4 regions of the Brevibacillus sp. B_LB10_24 genome follow, and region 3 is predicted to be linked to each of the others. Evidence: riboswitches for the same ligand, from Rfam matches in the RefSeq annotation. Region 3 holds a riboswitch; each other region holds the start of a gene.

Region 1 (7,155 bases), on a different contig from region 3:
TTTTCAACTGATAGATATCCCTGCCCTGCGTCTTTCCCGGCTTGATATTTACCTCGATGATCCAAATGTGCCCGTCCCTGTCTACTCCCAGGTCCAAACCGAGCTCCACCAGTCTTTTACACTTTACTTCCTCCAATCCCGTACAGACCCGGCTGGAAATCTCCCGCAGCTTTTGTTCAATCTCCCCGGCCCGCTCAGGACCATAGTTTTTTTCCAGATAGGGAAACACCTGATGAGCGCTTCCCCCGCCAGAGAGATTAGATGTAAATTTTCCGGCCCCGCCTTCTCGTACGCAGAAACCCATAAGCTGCCACTCTCCCTGCCGGCCTTTCTGCATCAACGAGCGAATATCGTAGACACGCCCTTCCTGGCTGCGAATGTCCAGCCACTGTTGAACGATGTACTTTCCATTGCGGCATATGGCATGGAGCGCCTTACCGATCGCTCGTCGGGTGCAGCGGCGCATCGGCTCCCCGCCCCCCTCCAATAGGTATCCGTCTCCCCCGCTGCTCAGCCGATAGATTCCCTCTCCGCCTAGCCCGTTGAGCGGCTTCAGCATGACTGTTTCGTGCTTTTTGAGCATGTTGACCACATCCGTTTTTTCCCGATATCGCACAGTCTCAGGCAAATGGGGCTGCAACACGGGAATGTTGAGCAGCGCCTTGTGAATGCTCCACTTGCTGCCCAGCCCATATCCAATAAATGGCATCTTTTCTTGACGCTTTAAAGCTTTTACTTTTTGAATCGTTTCCGGCTTGCGATAGTATCCCACGTCATGGGAAATGAGAGGAAACGGCACATCTTTCCTCTTCCAGCGGCCCTTGTCGCGGATCCAGCCTGCTATCGTTTCCTTCTGCAGATCCGCGTCATGCGGCGTAAAGACAATAATCCCACCAAACCCCTCCTGCGCTGCTACGTGAAAGAAGGGTTCAAACCGCTCCGGCTTCGTTACGCGATGCGTCATAATCCCAAGCATGTTCCCCATCTTGATCACCCGCTCTAAAAAATGGTGGCTATCCTCAAACTATTCGCCGCCATGGAAAGCGTAGCCAACCAACAGGAGATATCCGCAGATATCCATAGATCCCGCCTACAAAGACCCGCCAATTCATTGGAACACACAAAAAAACAGCTTGAGGCATTTGCCCCTCGCTGTTTTTCCCCTTATGAGATCACTTCACCCGGCCACGCCAGCATGCCGCCAGCCATGTTTTCTACCTTGTAGCCGTAATACTGTGCGAATTCCGTCGCCCGCCAGCTGCGTGCGCCGCTGCGGCAGACCATCACGATCGGCGTCTCCTTATCAAGCGCCGGCAGTTTTTCGGGAAGGGTCCCGAGCGGTATGTGAATCGCTTGGGGAATGTGTCCATCGTCCCATTCATGCTGCTCGCGAACGTCGATGACCTGAATTTTTTCCCCTTGCTCCAGCCGCTTGATCAATTCCTCAGGGAGAATCTCTTTAACCTCGGTTTCCACCGTTTTCGCCCTCCTGTACGCTGCGTAGCTGTTTCCATGCATTTATCTTAACATAAACCTTCAGCCGCGCGCCAATGGGCCTTTACTTTCCTTGCACGTACTTGGAGTCAAACAGGAACAGGCGCATTAGCAGAATCAAGGACGGAACCAGCAGACACAAACCGGCGACAAACCCGATCACCAGCGCCAATCCCATCTGCGGACTGGTGACGCTGTCCGAGATCGTAATGTACGGGTACAACAGGTAAGGCAGATGGGAAGCGCCGTAGCCGAAGAAGGCGAAGGCGAACTGCAGCATGACAAACACAAACGCCCACCCGTAATACCGCTTTTTCAAAAGCAGCGCCAGCGCAATCAGAAAGCAGCCGAGCGACAGCAAAAACATCCAGCTCATGTCCAGCATGTTGTCAAAGTGCTCCGGGTTATGCGTTCTGATCGAGAAAAAGACGAGAAAGCTGGCAAAAATGGTCGGCAGGCTCCAACCGATCGCAAACGACCTGAGCAGCTTCGCCGCGGCGGCATCCCTGGCTTTATCGGCGTAGCAGGTCAGGAAGCTGGCGCTGATAAACAACACGCTGACCAGCGCCAGAATCACGACCGCCCAGGAATAAGGACTGGCCAGCAGTTTATCCATCAGCAGGGTGATGCGCTCCCCCTCGACCGAAATAAACCCGCCTTCAGAGATCGTCAATATCGTTGCCAGCGAGGCGGGAATCAACAGCCCTGTCACGCCGTAGACAAACTGGTACACCGTGTTCTCCCGCGCTCCATAGTGGGCAAAGGCGTAAAACGATCCGCGCAGCGAAATCAGGACGAGCGCGATGCTCCCCGGCACCAGGAGTGCCGTACCGTAGTAGTAGGCGGTATCAGGAAAAAAACCGATCAAGCCGACCACGAAAAAGATCAAAAAGACATTGGTCACTTCCCATACGGGCGACAGATAGCGTTCGATCACCCCATTGATGAGGTGATCCTGCCGGCGCATTTTGCTGTAAAAGGAGAAGAAGCCGGCGCCAAAATCGATGGACGCGACGATGATATAGCCGTACAAAAAGGTCCACAGCACGGTAATTCCCAGCATTTCCAGCATGTTGCTTCTCCTCCTTTCAATTCCTCTCTTGTGCTCTGGCCAGGTCGTGTTCGACCGGGTTCTTTTTAAACATTCTCCGCAAGACTAATGTACAGACAATCCCTAAGAAGAGGTACAAGCAGCCGAACAGGACCAGCATCTCGCCGACGTTGTCCGCTGTCGTCGCGGCGTGCTGTGTCTTCATATAGCCGTACAGGATCCACGGCTGCCGGCCGATTTCGGAAAAGATCCAGCCGAGCTCAATCGCCAGAAAAGAGAGCGGTGCCCCAAGCAGAATCGCCCACAGCATCGGCCGCGAAACGGCGCTTGGCTTCTTTCTCCAGCGCAGAAAGATGTACAGCAGAGGGACGATGACCAGGTAACCGCCAATCGCCACCATTCCATCAAACAGGTAGTGAATAAACAGCGGGGGTCTCAACTCCTCGGGAATTTCATTCAGCCCCTTCACTTCCCCTGTCGGATTCCCTGTTGCCAGAATGCTCAGCGCATAGGGAAGCTTGATCGCATACTTCACTTCATTCGTCTCTTTATCCAGCATACCGCCAAAGATCAGCTCAGCATTCGGCTTGGTTTCAAAATGCCATTCGGCTGCCGCCAGTTTTTCCGGCTGGTGTTTGGCCAGGTACTTCCCGGCGATATCACCCCAGACCGCTGTTCCGACAGAGAAGATCAAGGCCAGCACCACCGTAAAATGAAGCGATTTGCGGTAGTACTCGTGATCTCTCCCCCTTTTGAGCAACGAATAGGCGGCAATGGCTGCCAAGGCAAAGGCGGACGCGGCGTAGGCGGACAGAATCATGTGCCCCGCTTTCGAAGGCGTCGCCGGGTTAAACATCGCGACGAGCGGCTGGATGTCGACGATCTTCCCGTCGGCCAGCGTAAAGCCTTGCGGTGCATTCATAAAGGCGTTTACCGTCATGATGAAAAAGGCGGACGCCGTAGAACCGATGATCACCGGGATAGAGAAGAGCCAGTGTACGTACGGGTTCTTAAACCGATCCCAGGTGTAGAGATAAATCCCTAAAAAAATCGCTTCAAAAAAGAAGGCAAATGTCTCTAAAAACAACGGCAGGGAAATCGCCTCGCCTGCTATCTTCATAAAGCTTGGCCACAACAAGCTGAGCTGCAGCCCGATGCAGGTACCTGTCACGACTCCGACCGCCACGGTGACGGTAAAGCCTCTCAGCCAACGCTTGGCCATGACCAGGTAAAGCGGATTTTTCTTGCGGATGCCAATCCATTCCGCAATCGAGATGGCGACGGGAATGCCCACCCCTAAAGCAGCAAAGATGATGTGAAAGCCCAGTGTTAACGACGTCAGGATACGGGCGAGCATGGTATTATCCAGTTCCATATCTGTCTCTCCCTTCCGCAGGCAGATCATTGTTGCCCTTACTATTACTTTACGCCAAAATGTGGCAGCGAATGGAAGAGGTTGTGAACAACGGACGGCGAATTCATTACAGATTTGCAACACCGTTCGTCTGCGAAAAAGTTTTCGAAACTGGTTGACAATTATCTCTTCTATCTTTTACAATACGAGAAACAACTACATATCCTCATCAAGAGAGGTGGAGGGACTGGCCCGATGAAACCCGGCAACCGGCACAGATAATGTGCAAGGTGCTAATTCCTGCAGAATCTGCTGATTCTGAGAGATGAAACCGGTGACACAATTGTGTAACGAGCCTTCTTCCCCTCAGAAGAAGGCTTTTCTTCTTCCTTTAAAAATAGTGAAAACAGGAGAGATGCAAAATGGCTGATCAAGAGTGGAAATTGGAAACTATCGCCCTGCACGGCGGACAAGAGGCCGATCCTACTACCGGTTCGCTGGCTGTCCCTATCTATCAGACCTCATCATACGTATTTCGCGATGCGGAGCATGCCGCCAACCTGTTCGCTTTAAAAGAGTTTGGCAACATCTACACACGCATCATGAATCCGACACAAGATGTGTTTGAAAAGCGTGTCGCCCTGCTCGAAGGGGGCGTGGGAGCGCTGGCTACCGCTTCCGGCCAGGCTGCCATCACGTTTTCGATCCTCAACATCGCCGGGGCAGGCGACGAGATCGTTTCATCCAGCAGCTTATACGGCGGAACTTACAACCTGTTTGCCCACACGCTGCCGAAGATGGGGGTAAAATTCCACTTTGTCGATCAATCCAACCCTGAGAACTTCCGGGCCAAGATCAACGAGAAAACCAAAGCCCTGTTCTGCGAAACGATCGGCAACCCCCGGATCGACGTCGCTGATCTGGAAGCCATCGCCAAGATCGCCCACGAGCACGGAATCCCGCTGATCGTCGACAACACATTTGCTTCTCCGATCCTCTGCCGGCCATTTGAACACGGCGCTGACATCGTCGTCCATTCCACGACAAAGTTTATCGGCGGACACGGCACATCCATCGGAGGCATCATCGTCGACTCCGGCAAGTTTGATTGGAATAACGGAAAGTTTCCCGGCTTGACCACTCCCGACCCAAGCTATCACGGCGTCGTCTATACGGAAGCAGTCGGCAATCTGGCCTACATCATCAAAGCCCGCGTCCAGCTTCAGCGCGACATTGGCGCAACGCTTTCGCCGTTCAACTCCTTCCTGTTCCTGCAAGGTCTGGAAACCCTGCACCTGCGGATGGAGCGGCACAGCCAAAACGCGCTGGCGGTAGCCAAGTTCCTCTCCGACCACCCGCTGGTCAGCTGGGTGAATTACCCTGGTCTGGAGACAGACTCACAGCATCAACTGGCGAGGAAATACCTGCCGAAAGGACAAGGAGCCATCCTGACGTTCGGGATCAAGGGCGGAGTTGCCCAGGGCAGCAAGCTGATCGAATCTGTCAAGCTGTTCTCCCACCTGGCCAACGTCGGTGATTCCAAGTCGCTAATCATCCATCCGGCCAGCACTACCCATCAACAGCTCACGGAAGAAGAACAGCGCCAATCCGGAGTATTGCCCGAGATGATCCGCTTGTCGATCGGCACAGAGGCGATTGAGGACATCCTGGCTGATCTGGATCAGGCTTTGAAGACGGCAGTAAGGTAAAGAACGCTTACTCGTAAAAACAGTCCGTCTAACCGACAATGGTTAAACGGACTGTTTTCACTTTCCTGTGTTCGAGCGGCTCCCCTTTGCCGCCACTCGAAAAGTTTTTTTACCCAGAACCCTGTCCCCATCATAGATGACCGCTGCATACTCTCCCGCCGGATATGAACCGCTAAATTCTGCCTTGTAGTAATTCCCTTCCTTTTTCAGCGTTCCATCGTTTAACTGAAAGAGATATGTTTGCGTCTGTTCTCCCTCCGCAGGTCCTGTTACCTTTAACATGATGTTGGTTCCGTTCACAGAAAAAGAAATTGGTGTGGTCGAACCCTGTTGGTGACTAAACTGATCGTTTCCAAACGGCGGCAAGAACAGGTTCTCTTTCGGCAATAATGGTTCAGCCTGAAAAACCAACGCTGCCTTTGTCATTAGCCCTTGATATTCATTTCCCATCTCGGCAGGAAGTGTGGCAGTGAAAACGAGTGAATCGCTTTTAAACACGTCAATTTCACCAATTGGCAGCTGTTTCAAATCTGTCAATAATCCTTGATAACGTATGCCGGACTGATCAGCTATCGTCAACTGCAACAGGTTATAAAGCGCCTTTGAACCATTTTCCCAGTTAGCGGTTACCGTATAGGCAAATTCCGTATTGCTGTCGTTGTTCACATGAATGGTTGACTTTACACTGTCCCCGGGTTTTAGATCCTTTACGCTTAAAAAGCCGTTCCCCGGATTCGTTGAAATGTCTATCCGGTATTCCGCAGGTGTCGCGCTTGTCTCCCCGAATGGCAAATAAACGGCTGCCATACAACATAAACAAATAGCGATCAGCAAACCATCCCATTTCATGACTTCTCCCTCGCATTCCGGATGTGCCTTTCATCCAGCATTGACAGGAAGGCGGAGGAAAATCCCTCCGCCCCTATACTCTTCTTTTTTTAGTTAGTCGGCTCCCAGTTGCCGCCACCGCTGCCGGGGGTGCCGTTCGACAGGTTGTCTTTGTTATACAACGTGCCGTCTTCTTGCACGGCGGTGAATTTCACGTCGAAAGGTGCCTGGGCTCCTTGCAAGTAGTTTTGGTCTTCACCGTTGTCGCGGAACACGATCTTATATGTCACATTCCGGGTGCTGCTGACAGGGATATTGCCGATCATATATCCATCCAGCGTAGTAGTAACGTTCCCCTCCGCATCTTTGATTTGATGTGATTTGGAGGCTGTTTTCTCTGCCAGATCTTTTAGGCTGATCTCAGTTCCACCGTTTAGGCCAGCGATTAAGTCTTGGCCGTTAAACTTCAGTTCCGTAAAGATCAGGTGTTCGTCAAAACCCTTTCCATCCGATTCGTTAGATGTCACTTCCATCAACACATTGAACGGAAGCGTTCCGTGGTTGTTGAGCGACCAGGCGGGCTCCTGGTTTACGAAAGTCGCATTCAGCAGGTCACCAGGCTTGAAGTTGTTAATTGTAAATCTTTCGAGGTAGGCGGTACCCGGTCTCAGTACAACAGTGCCATTCGTAAACTCGTTATGAGAGGTCGAGTCTGAACT
Region 2 (7,155 bases), on a different contig from region 3:
CTCTTTGCTGCCTATCCACAATATCGGCTGCAGCATTCTGAGGAGAGGTATCCGGGAACTCCGACTTCAGTTCATTTACGGTTCGTTCTACCTCTGCATGATTCCGTCCATTAATGAGGACGTTGACACCTTCTCTGGCAAGTTCGATGGCAATTGCTTTCCCTATACCTTTCGTCGATCCGGTTACTAAAGCTGTTTTGTTCCTTAATCCCATATCCATAGCATATGCCTCCTTTGTTGTCATGCACGGCAAGCTGATTAGAAGTTATTCTTGGAACATCCTTGTGCTATCGGATAGAGATTATATTACTTCGTCTGGATCGCTTGCGTAACTAGCGTACAACGCCAAATTTCTTGTTTAGCCCGCCAAATCATGAAACCCGGAAAATGCTGGCCCTGCGCAGAACGGTTAGGTTGGGGATTCTATGACGGCGGGTTTGCCCCTCTATATTCGGAACGCCAATTTGAAGGAGTAACGCCTTCCCAAAGGCGAAAGGCGCGGTAAAACGAGTTCTGGTCTTCATATCCAATTAAGAAAGCCACTTCTTTTATATCGAGCTTAGGGTCTGCCAAGTATTCTCGTGCCTGTTCATGCCGAGCCTCTGTCAACAGCTGCTTGAAAGTTGTACCTTCGTCAGTAAGGCGACGCTGCAAGGTTCGATCGCTCATGGAGAGCTCGCTCGCCACAGCCCGAATGTCAAGGCGCCCTCCGGATAGGCTGCGCTTCAAGATCCACTTGACCATCTCGGAGATGGAACGGCTGCGCTGTTCATCCAATGATTGGTCCAATGCGGGAGTCAGGATCTCTAGCAACTCTTTGTTATACGAAAGAAAGGGGCGGTCCAGATCACTTCGATGCAGCGTCAATCGGTTATCGGTCCCACCTATTAGGATCGGGCACCCGAAGTAAGCTTCAAGGGCACCAAGGTCGCCCATTGAGTGAGAAAATTCCACGGAACGTGCAGTTAAAGGCTGGCCTGTTCCCCGTCGCCCAAGCTCTAGAAGAAAGGCCAGCGTGGTTCCAACCAGCACGGGCGGTCCGGGTTGCTCGCCGTGCATCCATTCCAATTCAATTGTACAGCATTCGCCCTCCTCGGTTATACGCAAGCTTTCCGGAGGGCACAGTTGTTTGTACCGGGCCATTCGGTTAAGGGCGTCACGATAGTCACGAGCATGGTAGGTCGCTAAGACGGTCGGTGGGTATTGTGCCGTTTCAAAGACGGTTACAAGATTGATGATTCCGATGGCAGTGTCACCAACGAGATCGGAGTATGCCTGCCAGATTCTGAAATATTGAGCGGCGGTAACTGCAGCTTGTTCTGTAATAATGGTGAGCGGCAGCCCCGCTTTGCGAGCTACATCGTGTGGGGCAATCCCTACTTGTTGTAATCCCGCCCAAAATCCCGGCGGGAATTTTATATGGTCAGCTTTCATTACGTATGGCTCTCCTTTAGCTCTTACTATTCGTTTCGGTTATGATTAAGTATACATAAGAATGTTCTTATCTTCATGAAAGTATCCGGCTTAAGGACATGAAGCCGCGCCGCCCCGTTGACTGACGGAGAAGAACCTGACTTTTCTATGTTCGTGATCCCCATATCTGCATTGAATTCGGTACGAAAAAGACGCAAGAACTGTGTTCAGCTCTTACGTCTTTTTTGTCCGTTATCTAATTCGCACCTCAGATCGGATCCCGCTGCGGCGAGGCAAAGCTCCTTTGCAATCAGCGCTTGGCTGCGGCGGGGTGGGCACAAGTGTCAAGCGCCTGCTGCAAATCCGCGATCAGGTCGTCGGTATCCTCCAGCCCTACCGAGAGGCGAATCAGACCGTCGGTGATGCCGCGGTGGAGCCGTTCCTCATGCGGCATGGCTGCGTGGGACATCAGCGCCGGATAGGAGAGAATGCTCTCGACCGCACCCAAGCTGACGGCGACCAGCGGCAGCCGGGCGGCGTCAAACAGCGCTTTGGCGTTTTGCCGGCTGCCTACGTCAAAGGAGAGGACGGCGCCGTGCCCTGAAGCCTGCCGGGACTGCAGCTCGTGCCCGGGATGATCGGGCAGCCCGGTGTAGTAGACCCGCTCTACTACGGGATGCCGGTCCAGCCACACTGCCAGTTTTCCCGCGCTTTGGGTGCTGGCGTCAAGCCGGGTCTTCAGCGTCTTGAGGCCGCGCATGACCAGCCAGCAGTCCTGTACGCCGAGAATGGCTCCGAATCCGTTTTGAATCGCGTAAAGCTGCTCCCCCAACTCTTCGTCCCTGGTCACCGCCAGTCCCGCGACGACGTCACTGTGGCCGCCGAGAAACTTGGTCGCACTGTGGATGACGATATCCGCCCCCAATTCCAGCGGGCGCTGGTAATACGGGGTGAGGAACGTGTTGTCGACGATCGTCAGCAGTCCGTGCTGCCGGGCCAGCTCAGTCATTAGCGCCAGGTCGGTCACTTTTAACGTCGGATTGGAGGGCGTCTCCAGGTAGAGCGCACGCGTATTGGGCCTGATCCCCGCGGCCACCCGTTCGGGATCTGTCGTATCGACGAAGCTCACCTCGATGCCGAGCCGGGACAAGACGCGGGACAATATGCGGTACGTTCCGCCGTAGACGTCTTCCGCGACCAGCAGGTGATCCCCCGCAGAAAACAGCAGGAAGACACTGGAGATCGCAGCCATGCCTGACGCGAAGGCGAAGCCCCTGGCGCCGCCTTCCAGGTGGGCGATGGCCTCTTCAAGCGCCTGCCGGGTCGGGTTGCCGGAGCGCCCGTAATCATACCTGCCCATCTGGTCGATGTCGGTCTGGTGGAATGTGGACGCCTGGTAAATCGGGATGCTGGATGCCCCAGTCTCCTGATCGATCGCATTGGTTCCGTGCAGCAGTCTTGTCGCAAAATTCATGCCCGAACTCCCCCTTTCACAATCGAAGCCTCCAGCGCCTGCGCCAGGTCCTCCGTCAGGTCATCCGGATGCTCAATCCCTACCGACAACCGCAGCAGCCGGTCGCAGACACCCACTTTTTCACGGACCTCTTCGGGGATATCGGCGTGCGTCTGGGTTGCCGGGTAGGTACAGAGCGACTCCACTCCGCCCAGGCTTTCCGCAAACGAGATCAGCTTCAAACTGCGCAAAAACTCAGGTACCTGTGCCGCGTGCTTGACGCGAAATGAGACCATGCCGCTAAAACCGCTCGCCTGCCGCAGCTGCACCTCATAGCTGGGGTGATCAGGCAGCCCCGGATAAAACACTTCGCTGATGCCCGGGTGGTTCTGCAGAAACCGGGCAACCGACAGGGCGTTCGCCTGATGCCGTTCCATCCGCAAAGCCAGTGTCTTTAACCCGCGGATCAGCAGCCAGCAGTCCTGGGGTCCCAACACGGCGCCTATCGAGTTGTGCAGGAACCGGACCTTTTCCGACAATTCCTGCCCTTTTGTAACGATCAGCCCTGCCAGTACGTCATTGTGTCCGCCCAGGTACTTGGTGGCGCTGTGGACGATCACATCCGCCCCCAGTTCCAACGGGCGCTGAAAATACGGAGTCATAAACGTGTTGTCCACGATGGTGAGCAGCTGATGCTCCTTCGCCACCCGGGCGATCGCGGCCAGGTCGGCCACCTGCATCAGCGGATTGGTCGGAGTCTCGACAAAAACGGCTTTCGTCTCAGGGCGGATCGCCAGTCTCACCTGTTCGATATCCCGCATGTCGGCATAGGTGAAGGAAACTCCGAAGCGGGTGAGAATTTGTTCGAACAAGCGATATGTACCTCCGTACAAATCAAGCGAGACGACGAGGTGTTCCCCTTGGGAAAACAGCCCCATCAGCGTCTGGATCGCCGCCATCCCGGAAGCGCAGGCGAACCCGGCGTCTCCTCCTTCCAGATCGGCAGCGGCTTCTTCCAGGACAGTGCGCGTCGGATTTGCCGTCCGCGTATAGTCAAAGCCGGTGCTCTCCCCCGGCGCCGGGTGCCGGTAAGCCGTCGCGTTGAATACGGGATAGCTGATCGCCCCTGTCGTCTCCTCCCTGCCTACTCCGATTTGAACCAGTCTGGTTTCCATGTTCATCTCCGTATGTCCCTCCTGTTATTTGACCCCGTCTCTCCCAATGAAAAAAACCTTCTTTCGTCAGAGCGAAGAAGGCTTTGGATACGTTGCCGTAAGCAAATCCTTCTCATCTCTCAGAGCTTTTTACGCTCTGCAGGAATTGGCACCGTATCTCCCCACTGTTGGGTGATTGGTTGCCGGGCATCATCGGGCCAGTCCCTCCGCCTCTCTTGATAAGAAGTTTGCTATTCAGTTTAAGTATTTCAATACTAGCGAATCTTTCTGCACTTTGTCAATACTCTTTTGGAACAGAGGTATTTCCGTCTTCTCATTCTTTTGCCGAGCGGGCGGTGTTCGCAGCTTTTGCCAGAACCTCTTTTAATTGGTCTGCCGCCTTTTGCATAGCCGCTTTATCGCCGGCTTGCAAGGCTTCCGCCAAAGCGGGCAAAGGCTGTGCTGCGTAACCTGTCGTCCGGCCGGGAGCCCAGATCTGGTGTTTGTACCAGGGACGGCCAGTCAATCCTTCCTCTCGAATCAGATCGCGCTCTTGCTTCAGCATGGCCTCATTGATCTTCTCCAGCTCTTTGCGGTCAGCCTCGCTGACGCCATCGGACAGCAATTGCCGGGCTCTCTGTTCCAGGGCCGCCGCTGCCGACTGCCACTCTTTGGCCTGGGCGATGGCGGGAGCCAGATCGACACCCAGTGTGCCTTCCTTGGCGAGACTCTCCAGCCGGCTCATCACATCTACCGCATAGTCGGAATAGCTGAACGGCAGCACGTCGGCATTTGCCAGGCGCAAGGCGGTAATCCCGATCAGTTGAGCGCCCGCCTTATGGTGCTCATAGCCTGGATCCGCAAAACGGGTCAAAGCATCCACATTGTCATAGGCACTGTGATAAAGGCCCCCTGACGAACCGAATCCCATATCGAGCGAGGGCACACCTACATGTTGAATAAAGGGGGTATAGTCCGAGCCGCTTCCCAAATCTCCAAGGGTCGGGGCTTTGCGTCCTGATCTGATATACCAGTCGTCAAAAATGCTCATATCGCTTCTTGGCTCGGTCACTTCCTTGGTTACCTCGTACACAAGCTGCTTTAGCGAAGGTACTGCCGAAGCCCCGAAAAACTGGCCGCCGATGCTGTCCATGTTGATATAGGCGACGGCATTTTCGGCAAGTTCTGCGCGATGCTCCTCCACCCACTCGGTGGAACCTAACAGGCCGTATTCTTCCCCGTCCCATCCTGCCAGAACAATTGTCCGGTCAGGCCTCCAGCCACTCTGATACATCTCGCCCAAAACGCGAGCAATCTCCATCGTCGTGCTCCAGCCAGACGTGTTGTCAGTCGATCCGTATACCCAAGTGTCGCGGTGGGCTCCGATCAACACGGTTTGATCAGGATACTTCGCCCCGGGAATCCGGACGACTATGTCGTTTACCGGGACGCGCTGATAATCGATGTCCAGGGAGATCCGGACTTTTGTCGGACCAGGTCCCAGCTTATAGGTGAAGGGCAGTCCACCCTGCCATGCCGCTGGAGCCTCGTCTCCTTGCATCGATTCGAGCAGCTTGCGCGCCTCTCCATACGATAGCGGCGTTGTGGGAATGGTCGGCAAGGATGAGGCCTCGGACGGGTCGATCCGCTTGGTGTCCGGTGTAGACGGCTCACCCGGCGTCAACGGGTCGCCCGGGTAGTCGAAAATGTACAGGATGCTGCCGCGCTGGATCGCATCGTCCGGTCTCCATGGCCCGTCCGGATAGACAGCTCCCTTTATGTAACCGTCATCAGCAGGGTCGCTGTAAATCAACATGCCGATCGCGCCGCGTTTGGCCGCTTGTTCCGGCTTGACCCCACGGAAGTTTTGCCCGTATCGCGTAATCACGATTTTTCCCGCAACCGATACACCCTGGCGCTCAAGCTCGGCGAAATCCTCCGGCCTTCCGTAGTTGGCGTAGACGAGTTCGGCTTCCACGGTGCCCGCAGGCGAGTAAGCATTGTAGCCCGGAACGGCCTCATTTGCGTAAGGTGTTCCTGGAGGGCGATTCTCCATTACCTGCAGGTCGCGTTTTTCGGGATATGTTTCCGCTACGGCGATCTTTTTCGGGATTGACATGTAAACGTCGTACGTCTTCACTTCCGGCTTGAGTCCCGCTTTTTGCAATTGGCCGACGGCGTACTCCAGCGCCGCGGCATTGCCGGCCGTTCCTACCATTTGCGGGCGCTGGCTGAGCCCTTTTGAAAAAGCCCCGACCGAATCCGCGCTCACCTTGTCCGCGAAAGTCTGCTCAAACTCGCGCTGCCAATCCGCCCTGTCTTTGGAAAAGCCTGTAACCTCTGCAGATGCCGCCGCGAAAGACGGCATCGAAGGGGACAGGATGAGCGCAGAGGCCATCAGCGCACTGATGATTGCCGATGCCCCCCTCCATTTTCTTCGCGTTTTTCTTTCGTCAGGAAAGCCCTTACAAAATGCTGGCGACTGTAACCCGTGTTTCAATTCGATCCCTCCTGTTTTTGATGGTATATATATGTTCATTATCAGTGACTTATTTCAGAAGGGTTAGAATATTCACAAGGATTATCAGCCTAAAAAGAGAATAGGAATAGGTAGAAAGTTCATCAAGTGAGCGATGAACGAAAGGAGAAACCAAACATGACAAAACTGGCACATTCTTTCCCCATTCAAGAAGTCCGGGAGCAGTTTCCCGCCCTGAACCGCACGTATAACGGCAAGCCGGTGGCTTATTTCGACGGACCGGGCGGCTCACAGACGGTTAAATCCGCGATTGAAGAGATTGCATCCTATATGGCAAACGGCGGAGCCAATCTGCACGGCTCCTTCCCCACCAGCCGCGAGACCGAGGCGATCATCGCCGAAGCGCGGGAAGCCGTCGCCGATCTGTTTGGCGCGAGGCCCCAGGAAGTCGCGTTCGGGGCCAATATGACGACGCTTACATTCGCCATTGCCCGGGCGCTGGGCCGGGATTGGAGAGCAGGCGACGAGCTCGTCGTGACCGAGTTGGACCACCGCGGGAACGTCGATCCGTGGCTGGCGGTCGCTGCGGACCGGAACATGACTGTCCGCTGGCTGAAAGTGGATCCAGAGCGGCTGACGCTTGATCTGGATGAACT
Region 3 (7,155 bases):
GGCCACCAATAGAGAGGCGCAGCCATACGCCGCCAACAACCACACCAACATACTTGTGATCACGGTCATCCCCTCCTATTCTCAGGGTATGCCGCAATGCTTGGCCAAGGTACTTTAATCTTTCATTACACTTTTACCCAGCCGTTTTTGATGCAAATGACCACGGCTTGGGTGCGGTCCTGCACGCCCAATTTCTGCAAAATACTGCTCACGTGGTTTTTTACCGTCTTTTCACTGATGTATAAAAACTCCCCGATCGCGCGGTTGCTCTTTCCTTCTGCCATCAGCTGCAGCACTTCGCGCTCACGACGCGTCAGTGACTCTATGACGCGAGCATCCAAGACAGGCGTATTTTCCATCGTCAGCGGACGGCCGACTGCTTCCTCTTGTACGCTCAAACGCCGAAACTCGTCAATTAACTTGCCTGTTACTTTCGGGTGTATGTATGACCCGCCGCGGGCGACAACGCGGACTGCTTCGACCAGATCCTCCGCTTCCATCTCTTTTAACAAATACCCGGATGCACCGGTGCGCAGCGTTCTGAACACGTACCCTTCGTCGTCGTGGATAGACAAAATGATGATACGCGTTTGCGGGTTTGATTCGATGACGTTCTCGGCAGCCGATACGCCGTTTATATTGGGCATATTGATATCCAGCAAAACGACATCCGGTTTATGCTCTTCTACCAGGTATGTGGCCTCTTCGCCGTCGGATCCCTCTCCGACTACCTTAAAGCCGCCCTCCATTTCCAGAATGCGCTTAACCCCTTCTCGAAACAATTTATGGTCATCTACCAGTACAATACTTATCTCTTCTAATTGTTTCTGCATCCCTCTCCTGCCTCCTTTAGCTTTGCTGCATTTTGGCCTTCAGCGGAATTTGAAACATCACCTTTGTTCCTTTTAGCGGTGCCGAAGCAACCTCCATGGTACCATTCAAAAGCTGCACTCTTTCCTTCATTCCCATCAGTCCGAAAGACTGATTGCGGCGCTCGACTACATCAAATCCGACTCCGTCGTCTTTTACGACAAGCGATACGTTATCGTGCTGCAGTTCCAGTTTTACATGGACGACCTTTGCCTTTGCGTGTTTGGCCACGTTGTTGAGGCATTCCTGGACGAGGCGGAACAACGGCGTTTTAAAGGCATCGTCGATGTCCTGTTCCCGCCCGAATATCACGAGCTCGGCGGTGGTACCGGTCCGTTCCTCGAAGGTCTGTACGTACTTTTGCAATGTCGGAATCAATCCCAGATCGTCCAGCGCCATCGGGCGCAAGTCAAAAATGATCCGGCGGACATCTGCCAAGCTGAGTCGCACCATCTCTTTCAACTCTTGAAGTTCCCCTAAAGCCTGTTGGATTTGTTCATTTTTTAACATCTTCTCGGCTATGTCCATCCTCAAGGCTACGTTGGCCATCGATTGGGCCGGGCCATCGTGAATCTCGCGGGCCACCCGCTTTCGTTCTTCCTCCTGCGCCTGAATGATCTGAAGCCCCATTTGTTGATGCTGTTTTGCTGTTTCCAGCGCTTCCCCTACCTTGCTAAAATCGCCGGTTAGGTAACCCAAGACAACGCCAATCTGTGTCATTAACTGTTCAGCTTTGGCGATGGTCGCTTCGAGATTTTGCAGCCGCCGCTCCAATTCATCGCGGCGCTGGCGCAGAGTCGCTTCCCTCTCCCGACCAAGTGACAATTCGACCTGCAGATCATTGGTTTCTTTATAGACCTGGTGAATGTGCTCTTCGGTATAACTGTGAAAATTACGGCTCACCATCGCCAGCATGGCACGGGACTTGCGGTATTTCAGGTCAAGAGTATCGACCAGATCGACGACAGCGTACACTTGTTGGCGTACCTCTGCGATCTCGTTTTGAACGGCGCTCCTCTCTCGCCGGGCGCTTTCCGCAATCTCAAAGATCTGCTCTTGGCTTGACTCAACCGTTTGAATTGTTTTTTTAATGACTCCATCCAGGAGGCTGATGTCTATATCCATTGGTTACCTCATCTTACAATGCTTTCTATACCCAGTTTTCGGGGAAGTTTAAACTGCTCTGTGCACACCTGTCGATCAAAAATACTAGATCATTTTGCCTACGGTATTTTAGACGGTAAAACAGGGGAAAAAGGTTGCAAAAATTGTGCAGAAATTGTATAGTTTTTTGCTTTTCTCTGGTAACAAAAAATAACTCGTATAACTAATGGTAACATAAAATCGCAGAATCAAGGAAAATGGCATAGATGATTACCGTTACTTTTTCGACATAAACCTGAGAAACCCTTTAATACATTGGCATCCATCGCAGGATGGATTTTCCATATGCCAAGGGGATTTTCCCCATATAACAAAAATAACGCCCGGCTTTTGCCAGGCGTTTCCTCTTGTGGATACAGATTATTATATGGCCAGACCAGCAGCATCCTGTTTCAGTGCATCTGCTTTGTCTGTACGCTCCCACGGCACATTCAGGTCGTTGCGGCCAAAATGTCCGTATGCAGCTGTCTGCTTGTAGATAGGACGGCGTAGGTCCAACTGCTTAATGATACCGGCAGGACGTAGATCGAAATGCTTACGGATCAGCTTCACCAGTTCCTCTTCGGAGATTTTCCCTGTTCCAAAAGTATCAACACTGATGGATACGGGCTGTGCTACCCCGATCGCATAGGCGACCTGCACTTCGCATTTTTCCGCGAGACCGGCAGCTACGATGTTTTTCGCGACATAACGAGCTGCGTAGGCGCCAGAACGGTCCACCTTGGTCGGATCCTTCCCGGAAAAAGCGCCGCCGCCGTGACGGGCATACCCGCCGTAGGTATCGACGATGATCTTGCGGCCAGTCAAGCCGGCATCGCCTTGTGGGCCGCCGATGACAAAACGGCCGGTTGGATTGATGAAGTACTTCGTCTCCTGATCGAGCAGGTCAGCAGGCACTACCGGCTTGATTACCTGTTCGGTCAGATCCTTCTTGATTTGCTCCAAGCTTACATCTGGTGCATGCTGAGTAGAGATGACGATCGTGTCGATACGAACCGGTTTATCCCCATCGTACTCAACCGTCACTTGTGTCTTCCCGTCCGGTCGCAGATAAGACAGCGTGCCATTTTTGCGAACCTCTGTCAGACGACGAGCCAGTTGGTGAGCCATGCTGATCGGAAGCGGCATCAATTCCGGTGTTTCGTTGCAGGCAAAACCAAACATCAAGCCCTGGTCACCTGCGCCAATCGCTTCGATCTCCTCATCAGTCATGCTGCCTTCGCGCGCTTCCAGTGCCTGATCGACACCGAGGGCAATATCGGCAGACTGTTCGCCGATCGCCGTAATCACGCCGCACGTATCCGCGTCAAAGCCAAATTTTGCACGATCGTAGCCGATCTCCCGGATTGTATCGCGAACAAGCCTTTGGATATCCACATACGTATTTGTAGTAATCTCCCCAGCTACTAATACAAGACCTGTTGTAACAGAAGTTTCACACGCTACGCGTGCGTTCGGATCCTTTGCCAGAATCGCGTCCAATACAGAGTCGGAAATCTGGTCACAAATCTTGTCCGGATGTCCTTCTGTAACGGATTCCGACGTAAACAGGCGACGACCTTTTTGCAATGCCATGAGCCTTCCTCCTTTTGTCTCCATACAGATATAGTTTTGGTAGCCGAGTCGGGTTTCTATCACGACAAAAAATAAACCTTTTCCCGTATATGGAGGAAAAGGTGCTCTTTGTTTGCGTTCCCTAACCTCTTATCGGCCAGAATGGGTAACCACTCTGCTGGTTAGCACCGCGCATGACGGTTGCCGGGTTTCATCGGGCCAGTCCCTCCACCTACTCTGGATAAGAGTATCCCTTTCGCCTAATAGAATAAACATTTTTCTCATACGTGTCAATCCATAAGTGCCTGGCTGTTATTTTAATTCGTATTTGCCGCGGACGATCACGTAGGTTTTCACTTTAGATCCCGGGACAATCTGCAGCCCTCGCGAATCGGAACGGGCGATCAAAAGCAAGTGATTGCGCTCGACCGGATCCCCCGCCCGCAAATCGGCACCCGCGGTAATATCTGTAAGTCCGTCTCCGTTTACCCCTGCTACCGAAAGAACATCTCCGGTTCGAACGATGAATTCCGTTCCTTCAAAGCCGTACAGGATCTTGCCAGGCGGCAGTTCCACTACTTGTAAACCTGTGGCTGCCGTTCCCCCGCTGTTGGTCTCCCCACCACCGACAGGTGCAGCTCCGCCGAGCGCTTCGCGGATTTTCTGATCGACATAGCTCTTCGTCACGACAGGATCGTCTGCCGAGCCAGGGGCCCCGGCTACATCCGCCCAGGCCTGGCTGGCAAAAATCATCCCGCCGATGAGAATTCCCGCTGTTAAACTGGTACGTACGTTTTTCATTGCTGATCTCCTCCCTAAAGGTGTTTCCGTTTCGAACGCCCCTTCCAAACGGCGTCCCGCTTATCTGTATTTCAAACCTCTTCCTGTCAGAAAAAGCACTGCCTGAAGCATGACCGGGTCATTTGCCTATCGGCTCGCGGTCGACTGTCAATCGGTAGGTATCGTATTTAAATGGATTGGTGCTGGTCAGAAGGATATAGTAAGTACCCTTGGCCAATTTGAGCTGGGTGATATGCCCCCCCTTGGCGGCCTGTTCCGCCACATCCGGGACCGATATGATCGTCTTCAGCTTCTCATCGTACAGCACCATGTGCAGTCCCCAGGTTACCGGGACCTGCGGCGCGTCAATCGTCACCAGTGAATCTTTGGCCACTTCAAATTGGAACCAATCCTGATCGTTTTTCGACGGAAGCGTCCCGGTCATCAAGGTGCCGCTGCCCAGTTTGGTCGCCAACTGCGGCGTGTCGTTCGGTTCGTTGTAATCCCGCCGTTCCGGCAAGTAGGAGAGGTCGAATATGTATTCGCCGTTCACAGCATTGTTCCAATAGTCACTCACGCGAAAATAGTATTTGCCAGGTGAAACCTCCATACTGATCCGCTCCGTCGGGTCGGCGGCGGTACCATTGTCAAACTTTTGATCGGGCCTTCCTTGCTTGACTACGTAGACGACGGGATCGATTCGTTTGGTATCGACAGAAACCGTGATATTTAGCTTCCCTTGTTCGCGTACGTAATAGGAAAACCAATCATAATCCCCCGGTTTGTCAAAATTCCCCACGATTGTGATGTGGTTGCCGGGCGGCAGCGGCCGTGCCGTTTGTTGATCGTCGTTTGGCTCATACTTGTCCGGATTGATCATGAATTTGCTTTCGAATACGTATGAGTAAGTTCCGGCCCCGCTCCCCCGTTCCAATTTAAAGTAGAGCTTGCCGGACTTCACCGGCACGGTCAGGGTCTTGCCTCCGCCTACATAGTAAGTAACGGGTGAATCGCCATTGCGATAAAAAGTTGCTGCAATAGCCGATCCGGAGCTTGGCGTTACTTTTGTCGTAAAAACCAATTTGCCATCATAGGGGATGTCCGTGTAAAACCATCTAATCGGATTATTGGAACTGAGCTCCCCTCGCACCTGGGATTCGATGGGAAACGCAGTCGCGGTGGCCTGGGTGTTGTTCGGCCCGTTAATGTCAGCGGGCAATTTTGTCTTCACGGCACGCCCGACATTTAACAGGCCATACCCGTACTGCTTGTCCCAGCCCTTTGGACCGAGATCGGTGGCAGTGTAATAGAGCAGTTGCCTTACCTCGAGCGGCGTCATCTTCGGGTTCCTGGCAAGCACCAAAGCGGCGGCGGCGGCCACCTGCGGAGCTGCCGCCGAGGTGCCGCTGATCGAACCGTATTTACCGCCGACCCTCGTCGTGTAGATATTGGATCCGGGCGCTACAATATTGATCTCCGGACCGATATTGGACTGCGGCAAAAGGTTGTTTTTTCGGTCCACTGCCCCTACTGCGATCACTGTCGGATAAGCAGCCGGATATCCAACGCGGCTGCCTTCATTGCCAGCGGCGGCTACCAATACCACCCCTTTTGCTTCCGCGTTTTTGACCGCTTGCTCGAGCAATGGAGAATGATACAGGTTGCTCACCGACATCAAGACGACCTTTGCCCCCATCGCAACGGCCTGATCGATCCCTTTGGCCAACAGCTTCACATCAGACCTTCCATTTTTATCCAGAACCTTTATCGGAATCACATGGGCATCCCACATTACGCCAGTGACACCGATCTTGTTGTTTCCCTTGGCCGCCAAGATGCCTATCACCTGTGTGCCGTGGCCGTAATCGTCCTGCATCTGACGCTCCGGTTTCTCCAGATTCACTCCCGGCAACAGGTTGGGAGCCAGATCGGGATGGTTCGTATCTACGCCAGAATCCAGTACGGCTATCTTGATGTCGGTATTTCCCTTGACCGTGCTCCAGGCGTTATTGGCGCCGATCTGGGTCAGATAAGATTGATTACTGTAATACGGATCATTCGGCTCAACAGCGGCCCATGCGACGGTCTGTCCCGAGGCAAGTATGCAGATGCCAATCAACAAAGCTGCCATCCGTTGTTGTACAGCCAAATACTTATTCATAAGTTAACGCGTCCTTCCTTCCCTTTGCCGGGAAAAGAGGTATTCATCGGATGAAATCCACCTCCGGCGGCTCTTGTGTCGAGCGGCCGTCTATGATCAAGGTGCTCCCATCCGCAAAACGAACATAACGCGGCTGCAGACTGTCCAGACGTACCGGGTAAAGCGCCTGACCCAGACCCCCTGCGTCGAGAATCTCGATGAAATTAGCCATCAGACCAGCCTGGACAAAGTAGACCTCCGATAAATCGCGTTCATTGATCATCGCCAAAACCTGGTCCAGGTGATCAATACAATCGTCGGCGGTTATGTATACCGGGTCCTCGCCGCCCAGGTAAAACCCGTCTTCTGCCGCAGCCGCTCCTGCATTCCCTGCCAAGCCGGCCAATATCAGCATGACAGCAAAACATGCAGTCAGCAATCGAATTCGAGGCACCATAACATCCTTCCTTTTCCATATAGCCTCCATCAAGTCTATCATAAATCTATCGCCTATTAATAGGCAAATGGATCTGTTAGAATGAATCTGCCATACTTTCTACTACATATTAGGAGGGACAACCCTTATGCCCCGATCCCATATCCGCAGACTGACAGCCATTGTCATACTCTTTTTGCTCGCATCGCTA
Region 4 (7,155 bases), on a different contig from region 3:
TTCTCCAGACGCTGCACCGCTGCTTCGATCTTCCGGACGTGCGGATTAAAGGCGGCTCCGACGACGAACTGCGCCTTTTGCTTCAAAGGCCTGCCGGAGAAAGAGAAACCCTCGTTCAGCTGTTTGATCATGCGGATCAAATCAAACGAAGTCACGTCAAATACGGAACTGGCTCCCGGCAGGTCGCCAAACTTGGACGGGTCGCCCGTGATGACCAGCACCTGATCGATGCCCAGTGCATGCAGGCCCATCAGATGGGACTGCTGGCCGATCAGATTGCGGTCGCGGCAGGCGATGTGCAAGAGCGGGTCGATGCCGAACCGGTGTCTCATCATCGCGCCCAGGGCCATATTGCTCATCCGCACATTCGCCAATGAGTTGTCCGCCAAGGTGATCGCATCGGCTCCCGCATTGTGCAGTTCGCAGCAGCCGTGGAGAAATTGGTCTGCGTCCAGATCCTTGGGCGGGTCAAACTCCACGATGATCGTATGCCGCTCTTTTACCTGCTCCACGATCGTCGGCAGCTGTCTCTGCTTGACGCTGTAGAGCGCCGCTGCTTGCCGTTCGTTCTGCCCTGCCTGCGGATTGACCCGCGGCAGCGGCGGCAGATCGGCCAGTGCCTCGGTGATCGCCCGGACGTGGGCCGGAGTGGTGCCGCAGCATCCCCCGATCAAGCGAACGCCGAGCTCGCGCAGGCGAGCCGCGCTTTCCGCAAAGTACTCCGGCGTCGACTTGAACGCGTAGGAGCCGTCCGCCATTCCGAGCCGTCCCGCATTGGGAAAGGCGGAGAGCAGTACGCCATCCGGTACGACACAGCTTTCAAACGAGCGGATGATCTCGGCCGGACCTAACCGGCAGTTCAGTCCGACGGTATCTGCTCCTGCCTGCTGAAGCTGGCGGAAGGCCTCGCCGAGCGTATAGCCATCTCTCGTACGCCCCACTTCCATCGTCGCCAGCTGCGCTAGGATCGGCACGTTCGTCAGCGGGCGGATGACTTCCAGGGCCAGCAGCAGCTCCTCCAGGTCGAGGAAGGTCTCCAGCAATATCCCGTCCACCCCTTCGTGGAGCAGAGCGATCGCCTGTTCTTCAAACAAGTCGCGAAAGCCTTCCATCTGCGGCATCCGCACCCGCCCGGCGATGATCGAGCCTATGCTTCCGACGACAAAGGCGTCATCCCCAGCTGCCTCCCTGGCGATTTGCACCGCCGCCCGATTGATCCGGGCCACCCGGTTTTCCAGGCCGTAGCGGGAGAGGCTGTCGCGATTGGCCCCGAAGGTATTGGTCTCCAGCAGCCGTGCACCCGCCTCGTAGTAGGCGCTGTGTACATCTTTCACCAGCTTGGGATTGGACAAACAAAGCTCTTCATAGCTGGTGCGGATCGGCACACCCAGCTGGTAAAGCTGGGTAGCCATCGCGCCGTCTCCGATCAGCAGATGTTCGGTCAGATACCCCTTTAAATCTCGTTTACTCCCCATAATACGTCCCTTCTCTCACTTCTTCGTTTCCGTACTTCCTTATACTCACACCTCAAAGACGGACGGTCCGGCGTTAAAGTAACGAGCTTCAGGGTGAGCGAACACCATGGCCGATACGGATGCTTCCGGTTCCATCATAAAGCCCTCTGTCAAATGAATGCCGACATCTTCCGGACGCAGCAAACGGAACAGCTTCTCCTGATCTTCCAAACTCGGGCAGGCCGGGTAGCCAAACGAAACGCGGATTCCTTGATACCGCGCCCCAAGGCGCTCAGCCATCGTCATTTCTGCCGGGTCAGGGAAGCCCCAGACGTCCCGCATCAACTGGTGAACCCGCTCGGCAAAGGCTTCTGCCGTCTCCAGGGCGACCGACTGCAGCGCGTGTGACCGCAGGTAATCGCCGCTCTCCTTCCACTTGGTCGACTGTTCGCGAATGTTGTGTCCGCAGGTGACAGCCAGGAACCCAACGTAATCCATCTCGCCGCTTTCGACGGGACGGAGAAAATCGGACAGGCAGAGATGCGGCTCTTCCGGCTGCCGCGGGAAGGTGAAGCGTTCCACCAGCCGGGTCTGATCGGCAGGATCGTAGACGAGAATATCGTCGCCGTCGGCTTGCGCCGGGAAAAACTGATACATGCCATGGGCCCGGATCAAGCCTTCCTCACGCGCTTCGCGCAGCAGTTCTTCCACGACGCCGTATAATTGAACGGTTTTCTCGTCTCCTTCAGCCAACAGCTTGTCGACATTGCCGCGAACGCCCAGATGCTTACCGAGCAGCATCCGCAGGTTGATATACGGCTGCAGATGGCTGATCGGATAGTCGCGCAAAACGTGCCTTTTCAAATCCTGCGGTACGAAAATCGGGGCGGTTCGACTGACCGCGGATCGCTTCACGCCTGATTTGCCTGATCCCGCTGGTGCCTGCTCGCTTGTTGCGGCAGCCGCCGCAGCTGCTTCCTTGGCTTTTGACTGTTCTTCACGGATCGCCTCTACAGCCGACGGATCCTGCAGTTTGTTGGCCAGGTCGAGACCGTCCATGGCATCCTTGGCATACAGCACCAGCCCGTCGTATTCGGCCGCAATCCGGTTTTGGGTGAATTTACGCGTCAGCGCAGCTCCCCCCACCAGCAGCGGCACATCGATGCCCGCCGAACGCATGTCCTGGGCCGTCACCACCATCTGCTGCGCCGACTTGACAAGCAAGCCCGACAATCCGACAATATCCGGTTTTTCGCTCCGGCAAGCGGCGATCAACTGTTCCGGCGGTACCTTGATGCCTAAGTTCACCACGTTGTACCCGTTGTTGGAGAGGATGATTTCAACCAGATTTTTGCCGATGTCATGGACGTCCCCCTTCACGGTAGCGAGCAGGACCTTTCCTTTGGTGGCCGATTCCGTCTTCTCCATCAGCGGTTCGAGAAACGCCACTGCCGCCTTCATGACTTCGGCACTTTGGAGGACTTCCGCGACGATCAGCTGATTAGCGTTAAACAGCCTTCCGACCTCTTCCATTCCCGCCATCATCGGCCCGTTGATGATATCGAGCGGAGCGTATTTCTTCAGCGCTTCCTCCAGGTCGGGGATCAGGCCCTCTTTCGAGCCTTCCACGACGTAATTGGCCAATCGCTCCTCCAGGGTCAGCGTCGAAGCCTCTTTTTTTACGACTACTTTCTTCTGGCGGTAAAAATCCGTAAAGGCCGCCAGCGTCTCGTCATTGGTTCTGAACAGCAGCGCTTCCGCCAGCTCCCGCTCCTCCTGCGGAATCGAAGCGTAGCGTTCCAGCTTCTCCGTATTGACGATCGCATAATCCAGGCCGGCCAGGGTCGTATGGTACAGGAAGACCGCATTCAGCACTTCCCGACCTGCCGGCGGCAAACCAAACGAGACGTTGCTGACGCCGAGAATCGTCTTGCACTCCGGCATCTCCTGCTTGATCAGGCGGATTCCCTCGACGGTTTCCAACGCCGATCCGATGTACTGTTCATCCCCTGTCCCGACCGGGAAGACCAGCGGGTCAAAAATGATGTCCTGCGGCTTCACCCCGAACTGGTTGACCAAGAGATCGTAGGAGCGCTTCGCCACTTCCAGCTTGCGTTCGCGAGTGACCGCCATCCCGGACTCCTCGATCGTCCCCACGACGACCGCCGCGCCGTAGCGATGGATGAGCGGCACTACTTCTTCAAAGCGCTTTAATCCGTCCTCCAGGTTGATCGAGTTGATGATCGCCTTGCCCTGCGAGAATTTCAACCCCAATTCCAGCACTTCAGCATCGGTCGAGTCGATCATCAGCGGAGCTTTTACCTTTTTCACCACATAGCCGAGAAAGTTCTCCATATCCTTCAGTTCGTCCCGGTCCGGGTCGGCCAGGCAGACGTCGATGACGTGGGCCCCCCGCTTGACCTGGGCGCGGGCGACATCGGACGCTTCCTCATACTGTCCGGCGGCGATCAGATCACGGAACTTTTTCGAACCGATGACGTTTGTCCGCTCGCCGACCAAAAGCGGCCGGTTGTCCTCCTCCACGTAGACGACATCGATCCCCGACACCGCGGCAAGCGGCTTGGATTCCAAGGGACGAGGTTCGTAGCCGCTGAGCGCCTCCGCCATCGCCTTGATGTGTTCCGGCGTCGTTCCACAGCAGCCTCCGGCGATGTTGAGCCATCCTCTTTCGGCAAAAGCGGCCATCTTCGCAGCCAGGGATTGCGGCGATTCATGGTAGTGTCCGTTTTCATCCGGCAAGCCGGCATTGGGGTAGCAGCTTACACCGCACCCGGACAGGTCGGCCAAGGTCCGCAGATGGTCGCGCATGAACTCCGGTCCGGTCGCGCAGTTTAAACCGACCGACACCGGCTTTAGATGTTCGATGGAAACGTAGAACGCTTCGATATTTTGGCCCGCCAGGGTGGTGCCCATCGGCTCGATCGTGCCTGAGATCATCACGGGCACTTCCCGTCCCAGCTCGGAAAAGGCCTGGCGGATACCAATCCCTCCAGCTTTCACATTCAGCGTATCCTGCGACGTCTCCAAGAGCAGCACATCCACTCCGCCGATCATTAAGGCCTTGGCCTGGCGGTAGTAGGTCTCTACCAGCCCTTCAAACGTAACCCCGCCCGTCAGTGACAGCGTCTTGGTCGTCGGACCCATCGATCCGGCTACATAGCGCGGCCACTCGGGAGTGGATGCCGCATCCGCCGCAGCACGGGCGATCCGGGCAGCCTCTATGTTGATTTCTTCGTCCTTCTCCTGCAGGTCGTACTCGGCTAGCACCACCGTAGTCGCCCCGAATGTATTGGTCTCAATGATGTCGGCTCCCGCTTCCAGGTACTTTTCGTGTATAGAGCGAATCACATCCGGCCGGGTGAGGTTGAGGATTTCGTTGCAGCCTTCATACTCCTCGCCGCCAAAGTCTTTTGCTGTCAGGTCTGCCTGCTGCAGCATCGTTCCCATCGCGCCGTCCAATATGAGAATTTTACGACACAGTTGCTCTTGAAAACTCGGTTTGCTCATCGTAAATAACCTCTTTCTGACATAAAAATACCTCTTCCCGGCATATAAGAAGAGGATTGCGCACAAAATGACTATGCTCCTCTCTTATCTGTCAAAGCGAGCGCGCTTTGCTGGAATTGGCACCAGATACCGGTTGCCGAGGCTTCACAGGGCCAGTCCCTCCACCTCTCTTGATAAGAGTACTTGTCATGCAATTTTTTATTCATTATATATTAGCATTTGCTTGCTGCTTCGTCAATGAGCGGTCTTCAGGCTGAATGGTGATCAGCCCATTTTGCCGGGCACCAAGATACCTGCCCACAACAAACTAGTCAAAAGTGTATACACTAGAGCATAATCGAAAGGAGGAGGAACAAGAAATGAGCACATCGTTCTGTGGAGGGTTTTTCGAAAATTTCGCCGTCGTGCTGGTGCTGTTTATTCTACTCGTAATCGTGGGAAGCACAGACAACTAATCGGTATCAAACAAATGCCAGAAGAGCCCGGTCATTGCCGCGGCTCTTTTTGTTTGGGACTGCAGTTCCCCGAGTTTATTCGATATCGATTTATTGGGTTAAGACCCCCACCTCTATAGGTGGGCCTTGAATCAGGTGGGGTAGAGTCCCCATCTGATTCCCCGATGTTCAGCGAAGCTGAACGAGTTCACTGCCTTTTCGATTTGTCAGCAGCACCGCTTTTTGCTACCATGAAGCTAAACCGTACGATGAATGACAAAGGGGTTACACGGATGAACGAGCATGCCCAATTTTTTCCGAGAGATGCATTTATGGCCAAGCTGGACACGGTAAACAAGCTGAAAGAAAACGATTTTGAACGGTACCAGATTGTCAAAGACAAAGAAACTGGACAGCATTACCTGCATTATACGCTGGAGATACTCCGCTTGTCCGAAGGCGGTTACAAAGACCAGTACGATTACTTTCTCCCGCTCCAATCAGACGACGTGCTGGGGATCGTCCTCGCCGAGCAGCCTTATTCGTTTCCGGACCACTGGAAGGAAACGTATCTTCGCAGCGGGCTCGACGATCGGCTGATGTGGTTCGACCCGAAGGAGAACTTCGAGTCATTTGCCGTTGCCGAGGAAGAGCAATCTCTGCTGGAATCGCTGCGCCGCTTTAAATCGGAATGGGAGCACTCCTCAGACAAGGAGGCCCTGACCAGAAAACTGTTCGACGAGCTGGAAGCACAGCGCAAGAAGCCGTCATGTTGAAAGGAAAACAGCAGCAGGTGCGATACCTGCTGCTGTTTTTACTTTCCGCTGCCAAACCAGGTTTTGGCCAGCTGCGATACTACCTGCTTGGGCAGCGACTGGGCTTGTTGCACCTCGCGGCCGTCGGCGTCCACCCCGCGGTAAAGCAGGTTCATGTCGTTCTCAGGGTCGGATTTGGTTTCGAGGGTGAGCTCACCCAGCTTTCCTGCCGCCGTCCACTCTTCGATCATGATCTGGTATTCGCCGGGAGCCAGTTCGATGTAATCTTCATCGGTCACGTCGACAACCGCATAGCCATCCGGCTCAATCTCGGCTTCGTATGTACGTCCGTTCGCCGACTCATAGAGGGCCAGTTCGCCCGGTTCATTCAGGTTTTCGGCAATCGCGGAAAAATCCCGGATTGTCACTTTTACCAATCGCTTCACTTTGCTATCGCCTCCACACCTTACTTTAGCACGAAGCAGGGCAAAGATACCAGCGATCGAACTAGCGATCGAGCAAACGGTTTACCAAGGCGATCTCTTCCCGGTGAGATCCCGATGCGGGAGTCGGCGTTTCCAGGATGACGGGAAGTTCATCTACTTCCGGGGTTTGCAAAAGTTCCACCAACGATTCAGCCCCGATCTCGCCTTGCCCGATGTTGGCATGGCGGTCGCGGCGCGATGCGGACGGGTAGCGGGAATCGTTGAGATGCACGGCCCGCAAATGCGACAGGTAGCCCATGCCCCTCGCTTTCTCAGCCACTTGCGGCCAATTTCCGCCCGTCCACATGCCGCTGGCAAAGGCATGGCAGGTATCGAGGCAAAAGCCGATTTTTTCCGGATGGGCCAGCAGGCTGCGCACTTCGGTCAACTCTTCCAGGGTCGTCCCCATCCGCCCACCCTGCCCCGCGTTGTTCTCCAGCAGGACCAGGGCTTGGCCCTCCCACCTGCCCAGGACCTCGTTTAGCATGCCGATCATCCG

Evidence for each region. A riboswitch is a leader RNA that binds a small molecule or an ion and turns the genes downstream of it on or off. The one in region 3 is predicted to bind S-adenosylmethionine.
Region 1: it holds a riboswitch for S-adenosylmethionine, as region 3 does, so the genes downstream of both, ACI7RC_RS17520 (homocysteine synthase) here and metK (methionine adenosyltransferase) in region 3, are expected to answer to the same signal.
Region 2: it holds a riboswitch for S-adenosylmethionine, as region 3 does, so the genes downstream of both, ACI7RC_RS08120 (aminotransferase class I/II-fold pyridoxal phosphate-dependent enzyme) here and metK (methionine adenosyltransferase) in region 3, are expected to answer to the same signal.
Region 4: it holds a riboswitch for S-adenosylmethionine, as region 3 does, so the genes downstream of both, metH (methionine synthase) here and metK (methionine adenosyltransferase) in region 3, are expected to answer to the same signal.

What each region holds. Positions count from the first base shown of each region.
Region 1 covers NZ_JBJQOQ010000020.1:29,817-36,971, forward strand. The annotation lists gene ACI7RC_RS17500 (YheC/YheD family endospore coat-associated protein) at 1-985, opposite strand, end outside; gene ACI7RC_RS17505 (rhodanese-like domain-containing protein) at 1,165-1,476, opposite strand; gene ACI7RC_RS17510 (cytochrome d ubiquinol oxidase subunit II) at 1,559-2,566, opposite strand; gene ACI7RC_RS17515 (cytochrome ubiquinol oxidase subunit I) at 2,583-3,920, opposite strand; SAM riboswitch class I at 4,123-4,231, shown strand; gene ACI7RC_RS17520 (homocysteine synthase) at 4,322-5,608, shown strand; gene ACI7RC_RS17525 (hypothetical protein) at 5,666-6,457, opposite strand; gene ACI7RC_RS17530 (TasA family protein) at 6,547-7,155, opposite strand, start outside.
Region 2 covers NZ_JBJQOQ010000006.1:97,536-104,690, forward strand. The annotation lists gene ACI7RC_RS08105 (SDR family NAD(P)-dependent oxidoreductase) at 1-220, opposite strand, end outside; gene ACI7RC_RS08110 (helix-turn-helix transcriptional regulator) at 424-1,434, opposite strand; gene ACI7RC_RS08115 (aminotransferase class I/II-fold pyridoxal phosphate-dependent enzyme) at 1,724-2,887, opposite strand; gene ACI7RC_RS08120 (aminotransferase class I/II-fold pyridoxal phosphate-dependent enzyme) at 2,884-4,047, opposite strand; SAM riboswitch class I at 4,151-4,266, opposite strand; gene ACI7RC_RS08125 (M28 family metallopeptidase) at 4,355-6,520, opposite strand; gene ACI7RC_RS08130 (cysteine desulfurase-like protein) at 6,677-7,155, shown strand, end outside.
Region 3 covers NZ_JBJQOQ010000002.1:258,158-265,312, reverse strand. The annotation lists gene ACI7RC_RS04045 (glycosyltransferase family 2 protein) at 1-63, opposite strand, end outside; gene ACI7RC_RS04040 (response regulator) at 126-833, opposite strand; gene ACI7RC_RS04035 (sensor histidine kinase) at 850-1,995, opposite strand; gene metK (methionine adenosyltransferase) at 2,398-3,609, opposite strand; SAM riboswitch class I at 3,736-3,836, opposite strand; gene ACI7RC_RS04025 (hypothetical protein) at 3,901-4,389, opposite strand; gene ACI7RC_RS04020 (S8 family peptidase) at 4,508-6,529, opposite strand; gene ACI7RC_RS04015 (hypothetical protein) at 6,573-6,962, opposite strand; gene ACI7RC_RS04010 (S8 family serine peptidase) at 7,093-7,155, shown strand, end outside.
Region 4 covers NZ_JBJQOQ010000047.1:27,345-34,499, forward strand. The annotation lists gene ACI7RC_RS25810 (bifunctional homocysteine S-methyltransferase/methylenetetrahydrofolate reductase) at 1-1,475, opposite strand, end outside; gene metH (methionine synthase) at 1,521-4,982, opposite strand; SAM riboswitch class I at 5,064-5,162, opposite strand; gene ACI7RC_RS25820 (YjcZ family sporulation protein) at 5,342-5,437, shown strand; gene ACI7RC_RS25825 (hypothetical protein) at 5,710-6,192, shown strand; gene ACI7RC_RS25830 (hypothetical protein) at 6,231-6,617, opposite strand; gene ACI7RC_RS25835 (deoxyribonuclease IV) at 6,679-7,155, opposite strand, start outside.